One region of the Lysinibacillus sp. EB271-A1-10B genome, then DNA from elsewhere that is predicted to be linked to it. Evidence: riboswitches for the same ligand, from Rfam matches in the RefSeq annotation. Region 1 holds a riboswitch; each other region holds the start of a gene.
The links. Region 1 has a riboswitch for cobalamin ahead of AC3WSK_RS05285 (ABC transporter substrate-binding protein). Riboswitches for the same ligand answer to the same signal wherever they lie in the genome.
Positions count from the first base shown of each region.

Region 2: linked by a shared signal. The riboswitch ahead of AC3WSK_RS09915 (ABC transporter substrate-binding protein) and the one ahead of AC3WSK_RS05285 (ABC transporter substrate-binding protein) in region 1 are both predicted to bind cobalamin.
Region 3: linked by a shared signal. The riboswitch ahead of AC3WSK_RS13465 (ribonucleoside-diphosphate reductase subunit alpha) and the one ahead of AC3WSK_RS05285 (ABC transporter substrate-binding protein) in region 1 are both predicted to bind cobalamin.

Region 1 covers NZ_JBYTDL010000003.1:17,304-20,586, forward strand. Annotated here, with positions in the region: gene AC3WSK_RS05280 (GTP-binding protein) at 1-619, opposite strand, end outside; cobalamin riboswitch at 760-946, shown strand; gene AC3WSK_RS05285 (ABC transporter substrate-binding protein) at 1,124-2,119, shown strand; gene AC3WSK_RS05290 (precorrin-3B methylase) at 2,181-2,846, shown strand; gene AC3WSK_RS05295 (PfkB family carbohydrate kinase) at 2,880-3,137, shown strand.
Region 2 covers NZ_JBYTDL010000005.1:229,099-232,381, reverse strand. Annotated here, with positions in the region: gene AC3WSK_RS09920 (acyl-CoA dehydrogenase family protein) at 1-1,071, shown strand, start outside; cobalamin riboswitch at 1,215-1,396, shown strand; gene AC3WSK_RS09915 (ABC transporter substrate-binding protein) at 1,790-2,758, shown strand; gene AC3WSK_RS09910 (FecCD family ABC transporter permease) at 2,755-3,283, shown strand, end outside.
Region 3 covers NZ_JBYTDL010000009.1:43,596-46,878, reverse strand. Annotated here, with positions in the region: gene AC3WSK_RS13465 (ribonucleoside-diphosphate reductase subunit alpha) at 1-1,572, opposite strand, end outside; cobalamin riboswitch at 1,735-1,922, opposite strand; gene AC3WSK_RS13460 (hypothetical protein) at 2,033-2,716, opposite strand; gene AC3WSK_RS13455 (ECF transporter S component) at 2,713-3,207, opposite strand.

The DNA of each region.
Region 1 (3,283 bases):
AAAAGGCCTTTTCCTGTTTAATCATCTGAGATAAATGAATAAGGCAGCTAGAGCTATCTAATGTTTCATTGAGAAAAGCATCGAGAAGATGTTCATCACGTTCGGCAAGCCACTCCATTATGTCGTTTGAAACATAGTCGGAACGGAGCGGTTCGTCTACGAATAGAACATCTGCAGAGCAATCCTTTTGAAGCGCAGCCATTACGGCTTCAACATTTGCTCCTTCACGATCAATTTTGTTAATAAAAAAGAAGGTTGGAACGTGATATTGGCGTAAAAGTTGCCACACTGTTTCAGTATGACCTTGTATTCCTTCGACAGCACTAACAATAATGATGGCATAATCCATAACCCGAATGGCACGCTCCATCTCTGGAGAGAAATCGACGTGCCCAGGTGTATCGATTAACGTATATGTATCATTTCCAAGCGTCATGCGGCCTTGCTCCGCAAAAATTGTAATGCCTCGCTGACGCTCCAGCTCATGATTATCTAGAAATGTGTCCTGGTGATCCACTCGTCCACGGGCTTGAATACTGTTTGTATGAAATAGTAACTGCTCAGAAAATGTTGTTTTACCGGCATCCACGTGAGCAAGTACTCCAATTGTTACATGCATAAAAAGATCCTCGTTTCTATTCATTCATTTAACAACATTGTAACAGAATTGGTATAAAAAATATTTCATATAGTGTTTATGTCGCAATAGTGTTAATATATGTATGATTGTGAATCTACTGTCAATCAATATATTCAACAAAATAAAAACGACGTATTGGTGTAAATGACCTTTGTTATTTGCTTAAAAGGGAAATCGGTGCAAATCCGATGCTGTCCCGCAACTGTAAATGGGGAGTCTATACAAGATGCCACTGTAGCCACGCTATGGGAAGGCGTATAGATGATGAACCTAAGCCAGGATACCTGCCAATATTTATTTATTTATTTATTACTGAATCCACGAGGATGGGGATAGTGAACAGGTTGAAAAACCTTTCTTTTGCTATGCTAACCTCTTGGAAACAAGGGGGTTTTTTTATGCCCTTTTCTAGAATCGCTACCAGGTAGCAAAGGAGTCTAAACGATTTCTTACTATATATTTAACATCAAAGGAGAAGAGGACATGAAGAAATGGAAAAGCTTATGGCTAGTCTTTGCGATCGCATTGGTAGCTATATTGGGTGCATGTAGTGAAAAGGACAAACAAGAATCTGCTACACAAGCTGAGAAGGTAGAGCCTTCACAAGCTGAAAAGTCAGACATAACGATAGAAAATAATGGAACGACGCAAGTATATAAGGAAGCCCCCAAAAAAGCGATTAGCTTAAATCAGCACGTGACAGAAATTATGTTGGCTTTAGAGCTAGAAGATTCAATGGTAGGGACGGCGTACTTAGATGACAAAATTTATGAGCCCCTACAAGCGGCCTACGATAAAGTGCCTGTGTTAGCAAAACAGTATCCTACAAAAGAGCAGGTTATTGATGCAGAAGTAGATTTTTTATTTGGTGGTTGGAAAAGCGCCTTTGGAGAGAAAGGTGTTGGTACACAAGAAGAGCTTGAAACATTAGGCATTCACACTTATTTACATACAGCCTCAATCATGACGAAACCAACTTTAGACGATATTTTCGCAGATATTCGAAATATCGCAAAAATTTTCCGTGTTGAAGATCATGGAGAAGCACTAATAGAAAAAATGACAAAGGATGTAGAGGATATCCGTGCAAAATTACCGCAAGATGGAGAAGACCTGCCTGTTCTAGTGTTTGATAGTGGTGATAAAGAAGTCTTCACTGCAGGACAAAACATTATGAATGAACTTGTTACGATGGCCGGCGGTAAAAATATTTTTGGTGATGTAGAATCAGGCTGGACTACGGTGTCCAAAGAAGATGCGGTAGAACGTAATCCAGCAGTCGTAGTTGTCATAGATTACGGAGAAACATCAGCGAAAGCAAAAATAAATTTTTTGAAAAATGATCCAGCCTTGAAGGAAATGGAAGCGGTCAAAAACGAACGCTTTGTGATCCTACCACTTTCTGCCGCGTCTGAAGGAGTACGTGCTGCAGAAGCCATTCAAATTTTGGCGAAAGGCTTCTATCCTGAGAACTTTTAAGCTATCCAATAAATTGGGGGCTAGCAATTGGCTAGCTCCTTTTTCATAAGGAGAAGTATTTATGAATGCATTCCGTTCGAATATACCGGACAAAACCTTCGAAAAGTTAAACAATAATGGGGATTTTACTCGCCTTGCCGTAAGCCCAGGCATTATTAATAAACATTATACCCCTGCACAATTCCAAACAATGGCAAAGGTTATAGGGGAAACTGGTGCCATAAAATACTCTGCCTCTTACAGCATATTATTATCTATCTCAACAGTAGAAGTTGAAAAGAAGATTGAGGAGCTAGAAGATGCTGGCCTTTACGTGGCAAAGCAAGGGCCAATTGTAGCGATGAAAGCGTGTGATTTTTGTGATGGTGACAAGATGGAGGCAGCACCAATTACAGAAAAGCTATATCATTCATTAGAAGGAATCACTGTCCCTACAAGGTTACGTGTAAACGTCAATGGCTGTGCCTCCGCCTGTTATAATGCGGTATATGATGATATTGGGCTTGTTTATCAAAAGGATAGCTTTGATGTCTATTTAGGAGCAGTACCGATGGGAGCGAATGCAACAGCCGGGACACTCTTTGCGAAAAAGGTAGGAGTAGAGCTTATTGAAGGCTTTTTAAAGCAAATCATTGAACTTTATAAGGAACATGCTCGTCCGAATGAACCTTTTTATAAATTTCATCGCAGAACAAATTCTGCTGATTATTGGAAAGATTTAAGCTGACTCATTATCGTAATGTGGGCTCGTAGCGGCTGATTGCGTCTGCTGGTCGTTACACTTGGATCAAAAGGCTCTTTTTATATGAATCATGAAGAAAGTGGGTGGGTTCCAGCGTTGAGCGTTGACACAATAGATACAACTGGTGCCGGAGATGCATTTAATGGCGCTTTGGCAGTAGGACTATGCCGGGGAGATTCGCTTCGAAGTTCGATCGATTTTGCCACGAAAGTTGCCGCTTATGTCGTTACACAAATGGGGGCACAACCGTCAATCCCGGATTCACTCTTGAAATAAATGATAGCCGTAGCTCTTTGTAATTATTACGAAGCAGCTACGTTTTTTTATAAGTAAGTCATTAGTTGATATTCGAAATCCTCTTTAGGATAAAAAACAATTTCTCCAAAAAAGCAGGAATAATACTTAGTGTATCGAAATATTGT
Region 2 (3,283 bases), on a different contig from region 1:
TATCGTTTATATGGTGAGAAATATTTTGCATCTAACGCTGGAATGTGTGGAGTGACCATGGTATTGGCACGCATAGAAGGGGCTCAGGCAGGTTCAAAGGGTTTAACATTGTTTGCAGTTCCATGGAGAAAGGATGATGGCACAGTTAATAACCTGCGTGTTCGGCGTTTAAAGGATAAACTTGGTGTTAGAGCAGTACCTTCTGGTGAGGTGGAATTTGATGGGGCGCTAGCATATGTTGTCGGTGACCTAAATAAAGGGATTTACTATATGTTGGAGGCGCTTAATTTATCAAGAATTTGCAATGCAGTTGCCTCTATCGGCATCATGCGCCGCGGTTATTTAGAGGCGAAGCACTATGTGGCAAATCGCCATGCATTTGGTAAACCTTTAACGCAATATCCTATGATTCAGGATACACTAGGAAAATTCGCTGCCAAGCTTCATGTAGAAGTTGCCACAGTTTTTGACCTTATTCAGCTGTACGATAAAGTAACTAGTGGGCAGGGGAATAAAGAGGACATCATTTTGAATCGCTTGTATATTGCAATCATGAAAAAAGAAACGGCAGAGCAAGCTGTGCATTATGCGAGTGAAGCCATTGAATTACATGGCGGAAACGGCTATATTGAAGATTTTGTTACACCACGGTTATTAAGAGATGCTCAGGTCCTTACCGTGTGGGAGGGGACTGCGAATATTTTAGCATTAGAGCTCATTCGCTTAGTTGATAAGTTTCATGTGCATGAAATGTTTGTTCGTGTCATGGAGGAACGTCTAGAAAAACTAGCTGACAATTCATTAGTTGAAATTGTAGTAGAGCAATTAGCAAAGCTAGATTCAACTTTGCAAACATTTAGCCGTTTAGATGATGCAACAAAAACGTTTGAGGCAAAAAAGGTCGCAGAGCAAATGGCACATGTATATGAAAGTGTTGTAGCAGTTGAATGGGCACACAGATTCGGCGGCAAATATGAGAAGCTAGCAGATATTTATTTAGAGAACACATGGGCATTACGAGAAATGGGTGCACCAATGAAAACGGTACAGTATTTTTCAGACATTGTTTAACTTTTTGCAGCGGGTGTCCAAACAAAATAGAGGAACCCAGTCAAAGAATGCCACGTCCTGTGGCGATTATACTGAGCATAATTGATTTGATGAAGAGTCGTCTCGAATGGAGGCGACTTCTTTGATTTTCATGTATAATACAATCAACTGAATATTATAAAGGTTCTTTACTTAAGTAAAGTGAAAAGGGAAATCGGTGTAATTCCGATGCGGTCCCGCCACTGTAAGTGTGAGTTTTTTCAATCTGCGCCACTGAAAATTTCGGGAAGGCTTGAAAAAGCGTAGAAGCACGAGCCAGGAGACCTGCCTTTATAGAAAACACGTTGTAGCCTACGAGGATAGGATGGTGGATTTTGTATATGTATATTGTGCAAATTTGACCCCCTCATTTTTTTATGATGAGGGGTATTTGTTTTGTAAGCTGAATATCGATAAATTTGACAAAGAGGGCGATAACCCTACAATGTTAGGTGATAAACCTAAAAAGTTGGGTAATAACCCCCACAATGTTGTGCGGAAACTCACGGTGTAGGCGATAAATCCACAATGTTGGGTGATAAACTCAAAAAGTTGGGCGATAACCCGCAGCGTTAAGAGATAAACCCAATGTTGCGCGACAACTCCACAACCTTAAACGATAAAAACCCAAAATGTGTCGATCAATCAGAAAAACAAGTCGTTAAATACTTTATGCACAGATAGACTAAGGGGGATTCACATGAAGAAATTTTGGAAAATAGGATTATCAGCATTTTTAGCTGTTAGCTTGCTTGCAGCATGCAACACAAAAGAGGCGACAAATGACAAGCCGTCATCTGCTGAGCAGCAAGAGACATCAAAAGTAGATCAAGCAACATTCCCAATAAAGATAACGGATGCTACTGGCAAAGACATTACGCTAGAAGCACCCCCTGAGAAAATAGTCTCTCTTATTCCGAGTAACACTGAAATTTTATTTGGTCTTGGCTTAAATGATGAAATAGTGGGTGTATCAGATAATGACGATTATCCAGCAGAGGCTACTAAAAAAGATAAGGTTGGCGGTACAGATTATAATATTGAACAAATTATTGCGTTAACGCCAGATATCGTTTTTGCACATGCATCGGGTATGAGTTTTTCAAAAGGAGCAATTGAACAGCTTGAGGCTGCAGGTGTGAAAGTATTTGTTGTAGCGGATGCTAAAAACTTTAATGAGACTTACATGACGATTAAACAGCTTGGTCGTGCAACAGGAAAACTAGAAGAAGCTAAGAAAATTGTCACAAATATGAAGGCAAAAGTTAAAGAAGTTGAAACAAAACTTGAGGGTGTTGAGCCAAAGAAAGTCTTTGTAGAATCGTCGGATGAGCCACAGATTTATACAGCTGGTAAAGGTACATTTATGAATGAAATGCTAGAAATGATTCATGCTGAAAATGTGGCAGCAGATGTAAATGATGACTGGTATCCAATTGATGCTGAACAAATTATCGCGAAAAATCCAGATGTCATTGTTGTGGCATATAATTATGTACCGAATATTTTAAAGAAAATTCCACAACGTCCAGGCTTTGAGACAATTACTGCCGTAAAAAATAAAGCGATTGTACAAGTGGATAAAAGTACGACAAGTCGTCAAGGTCCACGATTAGCAGATGGTCTTGAGGAAATAGCAAAGGCTGTTTACCCAGAGGCGTTTAAATGAGTAAAACAATTGTAGCCTATGTAACAGCAATTACGCTCTTAATCATTAGCATCTGGTGTGGTGTAGCGATAGGCTCAGTTCATATTCCATTAGAAGTATTGTGGAATAAGGCAGCCGATGAAACAGCTGCCAATATTTTATGGAAGATTCGTTTACCTCGAGTGATGCTAGCAGGGCTTGTTGGGGCATCACTTGCTATTGCAGGGGCAGCTTTTCAAGGTCTATTAAAAAATCCTTTGGCTGATCCTTATACGTTAGGTGTTTCCTCTGGTGCATCAGTGGGCGCAGTGATGACGATTTTCTTTAGTGTTTCATTACCTGTCATCGGTCATTTTACATTGCCAACCTTTAGTATGATAGGTGCCATATTAACGATGGTAGCTGTTATGGGCTTTGCTAGAATAGTAGACCGTTCACTAAAAATGGAAACTCTTATTTTAACAGGGGTAATATTTAGTTCATTTTTAGGTTCCTTGATTTCATTAATGATTGCATTATCTGGTGAGGAGCTACGCCAAGTAATCG
Region 3 (3,283 bases), on a different contig from region 1:
AAATGTTCCAAGTCCAATGCCACGGTAGCGTAAGTTCGTACGCTCTGCTTGTTTAACTGGAATTGTATTTAAAGCAATAACATTATCTAACATACGTACTTGAACCGGGATTAATCGTTCTAAAACACCAGCCGGTACAGCTCTGCCTAGATTGATAGATGATAAGTTACATACAACGAAATCGCCAGGTTTGCGACGTGTTACGATGACATCATCTTCTAGAGTAATAGACTCGAACTCAGTCGCTGACATATTTTGGAAAATCTCTGTGCACAGGTTCGAACTATAAATCATTCCCTCATGCTTATTCGGATTCATACGATTTACTTCATCTCGATAGAACATAAACGGTACGCCAGTTTCAAGCTGCGAGCGCATAATACGCTTCATAATATCAATCGCTGGCACGACTTCACGACTTAATAATGGATTCGCAATACATTCTGCATATTTAGTACGGAAAGTGCCATCACCCTTTTTCTCATCGTAGAAATCCTCTAGTGAAAAGCCCATAACTTCTCGTACTTCATGTGGGTCAAATAAATGCCATTCTCCACGTTCTTCAACCGTTTCCATAAATAAATCCGGTAAGCATAGCCCTGTGAAAATATCATGGGCACGTAAACGCTCATCACCATTGTTTAAGCGTAAATCTAAAAACGTAAAGACGTCTTTATGCCAAACATCTAAATAAACAGCAATAGCTCCTTGTCGTTGACCTAGCTGATCGACTGAAACCGCCGTATTATTAAGCTGTTTAATCCATGGTAAAACACCACTAGATGCACCTTTAAAGCCTTTAATGGATGAGCCTCGGCTACGAATTTTGCCCATGTAAACACCAATACCACCACCGTATTTCGATAATGTAGCGACATCTGTATTTGTGTCATAAATACTTTGTAAACTATCATCTACTGTATCGATAAAGCAGCTAGATAGCTGGCCATGTGTTTTACCTGCATTCGATAATGTAGGTGTTGCCACAGTCATATATAAATTACTCATTGCCCAGTAAGATTCACGTACTTTTTCTAAACGATTTTCTGTTTCATCTTGCATAAGGGTCATCGCAATGACCATCCATCGTTCCTGTGGTAGCTCTACTGGTGTTTTTGTGTAATCACGGACTACATAGCGGTCCATTAATGTTTTTAAGCCAATATACGTAAACAATTCATCTCGACTTGATTCTAAATAGGAAGCGAGTTCTTGAAGATCCTGCTCACTATATTTTGTTGTTAAACTTTCATGATACAAACCAGCTTCTGTATAGCGTGCTAATTGTTCTGGGAAACCTTTATAAACATCTTGCACTGAAACGCCACGGCGCATTGCAAATTGATCATACAGTTTTTCTAAATAAATTTGAGCTGCGACAAATGTCCAGTATGGCTCCTCTTCATCAATCAGGCTAAGCGTTTGTAAAATCATCGCATCCGCCCATGCTTCAAATGTTGCATTGTCGTTTTTTCGTAGCCATCGATCCGATAATCTTACAAAACTTTCGATTTCTTCCTCCGTATAACTTTTCTTGAGCTTAGCAATTTGCTGTTCGATTTGAATTGTCATGTATACATTCTCTCCCTTTCTTTCTCCACCAACACAAAAAGCGATCACGCAACATTTATCGGTTACGTGATCGCAGTAAAATCGGAAATGGAAATGAAGGACATGCACACTAAGAAGTGGACAAATCTCTCGCCTCCACTTCTCAATCCCCGAAGAATGTGTTGCTGTCTTGAACAAATCGGCAGGTCTCCTGGCTCATGCTTCCTCCAAATGATGGCCTTCCCGTTCTTTACAGTGGCCTATTCATCATTTGTCAGCACTTACAGTTGCGGGGACAGCTTCGGCCTAAGATGACTCTTTTCCGAATTCCCTTTTAAACCATATTTGGTACCGCTCGTCCAAAATACTATATATTGTGTTTTAACTCCTAAACAAATCTAACATATAGTGTTTATAGTTGCAATAGGCGTTTTGCCCCTTGAATTTTTTTAAGTGTTACTTTTTCTCGAAGCAAGCCCGATTACAATGCAGTTTTACGTAGTTTTTCAAAATTTCTAGGAAAATATTTTTGTACTTGCTGCTCTTTTTCTGGATCAATTCCTAGCAAAACTACTGCACATGGACCAGCCGATTTCTCAACATCTAATGAATTTTTGACCTGTTGCTCGCCAAAAAGTCGGGTAAATTCTGCTTGTAGACCTTTTGATCCAACTGGCCATACTTGCTGCACGATTCCCTCTTTCCACGCTTGAAAAATAGGGTCCAGCTGTGCGACATCTTCAGGCTGTGCAAGGATTTCATTGCCTACAAGCGGCAGACCATATGTGTACCAACTTAGCTGCTCATGCTTTGTAGCTGTCCGTTTCTGCTGCTCCCCAAGCATCGTTATTGACAAACCTGATTGTAAAGTTGGCATATTGGTCTCTGAACTACCGTCTATTTGCGGACAAAAAAGACCAGCCTCATCAAAAACCTGCTGAATGCCTGCAACATAACGAGACCATGCAGCATCCCCTGAAAAATTAGCAAGTAAAATATGCCTTGGTAAAGCATTTGCAGCAAGCTGCTCTAAAAATGTAACACGTGCAGTAAAATATGCCGTAAGCTGATCTGGAGCAGAGACAACATCTTGTAGCTTTTCGCCAATTGCAGCGGAATTATCGGTTGTCGCAATGAGCTCGCCTATTTTTATTGCATTTCTCAATGTACTCGACCTTCCTTACGCACAAATACCTTCGACAGAACTGGCATCGCCACCGCAACGATCACTAGATTAACAAGTGTTGCCAATGGAAGACTAGTCAATGACGTCCAATAAAATGCCGGACTAATAATAAAGTAAAATGGTATAGGTGCCACGACACCATTTAAAATAAGTGCCACAGGCCATTTCCAGAAATGCATTCCTTTTTTATGCATAACCCCAAAGATCCATACAACGATAAACATTTCCACAGCGATAATTATATGTAGTGGTCCAAAAGGGAAGCCAGTAGTTAAGGCTGAAATAAAATGCCCAATGACTCCTGCAGCACCAGCTAATACTGGCGATAAAAATACAACGCTCAAAAATGCCGGTGCAGAGTCAAGCGCAGCAGTTGTAATAAATGTTGGAATTTTAATGACTGCACCTACTGCACAAATTGCCGCTACCATGGCAGTGAGCGTTAATTTCATTAATTTTTGTCGATCCATCCCATTTCCTCTTTCCGTGAAATTTTTTCATTATAGCGTGTGGGGTTGATTTCCGTTGCGGCTGTGCGCTTTGTAG